2 regions of the Pseudoalteromonas sp. 68 DY56-GL68 genome follow, and region 1 is predicted to be linked to the other one. Evidence: predicted binding sites of a transcription regulator. Region 1 holds the regulator's gene; the other holds the start of a gene.
The links. The regulator LexA, encoded in region 1, represses DNA repair genes until DNA is damaged. The targets are predictions, from matches to a motif close to TACTGTATNNNNATACAGTA.
Positions count from the first base shown of each region.

Region 2: ruvC (crossover junction endodeoxyribonuclease RuvC) is a predicted target of LexA. The motif match lies at 1,280-1,299, and genes of this name have one in related genera.

Region 1 is NZ_JAOCZL010000011.1:34,223-36,427, reverse strand. Features, by position in the region: gene coxB (cytochrome c oxidase subunit II) at 1-97, opposite strand, end outside; gene NYF15_RS07285 (hypothetical protein) at 304-480, shown strand; gene lexA (transcriptional repressor LexA) at 611-1,228, opposite strand; gene NYF15_RS07275 (PaaI family thioesterase) at 1,390-1,830, shown strand; gene NYF15_RS07270 (hypothetical protein) at 1,836-2,205, opposite strand, start outside.
Region 2 is NZ_JAOCZL010000010.1:85,587-87,791, forward strand. Features, by position in the region: gene NYF15_RS07045 (ABC transporter permease) at 1-1,214, shown strand, start outside; gene ruvC (crossover junction endodeoxyribonuclease RuvC) at 1,350-1,874, shown strand; gene ruvA (Holliday junction branch migration protein RuvA) at 1,876-2,205, shown strand, end outside.

The DNA of each region.
Region 1 (2,205 bases):
CAGTTACCCCTTTACGCATATTAAATTGACTATTTGCCAATGCTAACTGCGGTAGAGACACTAATATAAGCCACAAGGCATAACGCATTTTACCCATGTGACAGCTCCTTTAGATGCTATTGCAAGACGCAAAGCGAAAAGGCGTACAGCTAGGTGCCCATTCGTATTTTTATTGTTAAGAGCAAACACGTACCAACACGACAGAAATCTGATACAAGCTCATCGTTTAACACCACAGCACATTATTTTGTGTCTTTTTAGTAAAGCGGTGTTAACACAATGTATTAACCAATTAGTTAAAAAATGAACAATAAGCAAGTTTTTAATCTAAGAAATGTTTATTTTGGTGCAAAAATAACAACTATAATCAGAGCGTTATTTGTAAAAAAAGGAGAAGAGCAAAAACTCAAAAAGAAAGGAAAACTGCGCTATACATGGACTTCCAGCAACGCTAAGGGGTCACAAATCGATGCTAAATAGGTAAAAAGCGGCGTCGCACCAAATTAAATCAGTTTGACGCACCATTTTGGAAACATCTTACTCAGTACAATACATCAAAACAAAAAACGAGCGTGACTGAGAACACTAAAGTTACTTAAGTATATTAGCGTTACATCCAATCAGCATTACGAATAACCCCAACTGCCAATCCTTCAATATTGAAAGATTCGTGTTCGAGATCAACTTCAATCGGTGCAAACTCGTCATTTTCTGCATGTAGGAGGACTTTTCGACCTGCTTTTTCTAAGCGTTTTACAGTCACATCTTCATCAACACGCGCAACGACAACTTGACCATTTTCAGCCACTTGTGTTCTGTGTACTGCCAGTAAATCACCATCCATAATGCCTATATCTTTCATACTCATGCCATTAACACGTAGTAAAAAATCTGCAGCGGGCTTAAACAAAGATGGATCAACCTGACAATGGCTCTCTACATGTTCCTGCGCTAAAATTGGCTCACCTGCGGCAACACGACCAATTAAAGGGAGTCCTAGTTGTTCTGGCTCATCCTCTTCAACTAACTGAATACCACGACTCGCACCAGGCTTCATTTTTATCATGCCTTTTTTAGCCAGCGCTTTAAGATGTTCTTCAGCAGCATTGGCACTTTTAAAACCAAGCGTTTGAGCTATTTCGGCACGAGTTGGCGGCATGCCTGTATCTTTAATAAATACTTTAATAAGTTCTAATATTTGCGATTGGCGTTTCGTTAATGGGCGCATACAACTGGTTTTCCATACAGTACATTTAACTGTGAGTATATACAGTTATCTGAAAATCGCAAATTTAAATTAGCCACCTCATTTTGCTACAAAACTAACATTGAACAGCACAGTTATATGCAATATGGTAGTAGCTTTAATTAGCTTGCTAAGGAAATACCATGAGCATTTGGCACCAGCCAATCACTTTGGAGCAATGCCAGCAATTTGCACAAGGCATTACAGGTGAAGGAACTTTGATGAAAACCATGGGCATTGAAATAACCGAAATTGGTGATGACTACCTAGTTGCCACCATGCCCGCTATACCAGCCCACCATAATCCAATGGGGATGGTACACGGAGGCGCAAATGTTGTGCTAGCTGAGACTGTGGCCAGTTATGCGGCAAATTTTGTTGTTGACTTCGAAAAGTTTTATTGTGTCGGCCAAGAGATAAATGCCAATCACCTCAAAGCATCACGCAAAGGCGTACTTACAGCAATTACACGCCCTATTCATCTAGGGAAAAGAACATCGGTTTGGGAAATTAAAATTAGTAATGCGGCAGGTGAACTGTGCTGCGTATCACGTATGACCGCAGCAGTGGTAGAACGAAGATAGCGAGCTTAGCTCTGAACCGGATAGATGGTAATTTCGATCCCTGCGCCAATGGCAGAAATACGTAATAAGGTATCTGCGTGCAGGGCTTGATTAAAACATTTTGGCGAGTCACCTGACTCAAAACCAATATCAAATGTTCGTTTTGAACACGAAAGCCACTGTTTCAATGCATTGCGTGAACATGACTCAATTAATTCGCATAATTGATTAATTGCTTTATCTGGCGTGCTAATGTCAGCTGTTGCTTCAATACGAGCAAGTTGGCGATATTCATCTTTGTCATAATGTAAGACCATGGCGTTTTTCTTTAAATCAGCCACCAGTGCACTTATATCGTGTTTTGATTCAAGCTCCAAGTCTACATTTAAAAATTGA
Region 2 (2,205 bases), on a different contig from region 1:
TATTTGGTTTATCCAAACTCATTTTTGGAGGCGGTCGTAAACTAGGACTAAGCCCTGGTAATAGTTGGTCGCTTGCGATTGCTTCAATTCAAAAACGTGCTAATGCTAATGCAGTACAGCTGATAAGTTTTGCCCTTTCTATTAAGTTATTGTTGTTTTTAATTGTGCTTAAAAATGACATGATTTCAGATTGGCAGTCGCAGCTTCCGGTCGATGCGCCAAACTCGTTTTTAGTGAATATAACAGAGCAAGAGCTTGAACCCATTACCTCTTTTTTAGCAGAGCGCGATATGCCCACCTCTGATTTTTACCCGATAGTACGAGGTCGTGTTAATGCAGTGAATGGTGAGCTAGTTGCACGTGAAGTATCACAGCAAGATAACGAGAAAAAAGATGAAGAGGCACGCTCAGGTATCGGCCGTGAATTAAACCTTACTTGGCGAGAAGACTTACCTGCTCAAAATGAGTTAATAGAGGGTCAGTGGTTTACACAAAGCTCAGTCGCAGAGGCCTCGGTTGAGGAGTCTATGCTTGAACGCCTTGATGTAAAACTAGGTGATACATTAACGTTTTTGATTGGTGCGCAATCGTTCGATGCAAAAATTACCAGTGTACGCAAAGTTAACTGGACCACATTAAAACCAAACTTCTTTATTATTTTAAGCCCAGATGTACTTGAGAGCTTTCCGGCAACGTATATTTCGTCGGTGAGTGTTAAAGCACATCAAAAGCGTGAATTTAATGAGCTGATGCGCCAATATCCAACGGTTAATGTGATTGATGTTGAAAGCTTTATTAAGCAGATCCGTTCAACCATAGAGCAGGTATCTCTTGCGATTGGTTTTGTATTGTCTATTGTGGTGGTGTGTGGTGCTTTAGTACTTATATCTCAGGTGCAAGCGAGCTTGGGTGAACGAATGCAAGAAATTGTTATATTAAGAACTCTCGGTGCAAAAGGGCGGCTTATTAAAAATGCCACCTTGTATGAGTTTTTATTACTAGGCTTAACCGCGGGGGGGGTAGCTGCTGTTGTGAGTGATATTGCTTTATTAATAGTACAACAGCAAATGTTTGACCTTGCCGGTAAATTACACCCTCATATTTGGTTAATTGGCCCTGTTGTTGGTGGTGTCTTTGTAGCTAGTTTAGGCTATTTGATGGTTGCGCGAACAATGCGTAAAAATACGCAAGGGTTACTGCGTGCACTAGGGTAATATAAAGCTCAATAATGTTTATAAAATGCCCGTGTATACGGGCTTTTTTATGTTTTGCAATTGGTTACTGGTAATTTATACAGTGCTCTGGCATTATTAAGGCTATTGAATAAAGAAAATAAATGGGTCAGTTAATTGGCAATTATTTTAGGAATTGATCCTGGTTCACGTTTAACAGGTTATGGCGTAATAGCACACCAAGGCGCTAAATTTACTTATTTAGGGAGTGGTTGTATAAAGCTAGCTGAACATGATTTTCCTGTGCGATTAAAAATGATTTATCAAGGGATCAGTCAGTTAGTTGAGCAATTTTCGCCCGATAGCTTTGCTATCGAAAAAGTATTTATGGCTCACAATCCAGATTCAGCTCTTAAATTAGGCCAAGCTCGTGGGGCGGCTATTGTTGGTGCATCTATGGCTGAACTTCCGGTATTTGAATATTCAGCACGACAAATAAAGCAAGCGGTGGTTGGCAATGGTGGTGCCGACAAATCACAAGTACAGCACATGGTTAAAAATATTTTAAAATTACCAGGCACACCACAAGCCGATGCGGCTGATGCATTGGCTATTGCTATTTGCCATGCTCACTCAGAACAAAATTTAATAAAACTTGCGGGCAGTGCGAGCAAGACCGTAAGAGGACGATTAAGGAAGTAATATGATAGGCCGATTGAATGGTTTGCTAGTTGAAAAGCAGCCGCCTGAAATTTTAATTGAAGTAAGCGGCGTAGGTTACGAAGTACAGATGCCGATGACCTGCTTTTATGACCTCCCTGCGGTTGGTGAGCAAGCTATTATATACACTCACTTTGTGGTGCGTGAAGATGCGCAGTTGTTATTTGGTTTCAATAACAAAACAGAGCGTGCGTTATTTCGAGAGCTTCTAAAAGCCAATGGTGTGGGTCCAAAGTTGGGTCTTGCTATTTTGTCGGGTATGTCTGCACAGCAGTTTGTGACATGTGTAAATAACGAAGATGCAACAACGCTT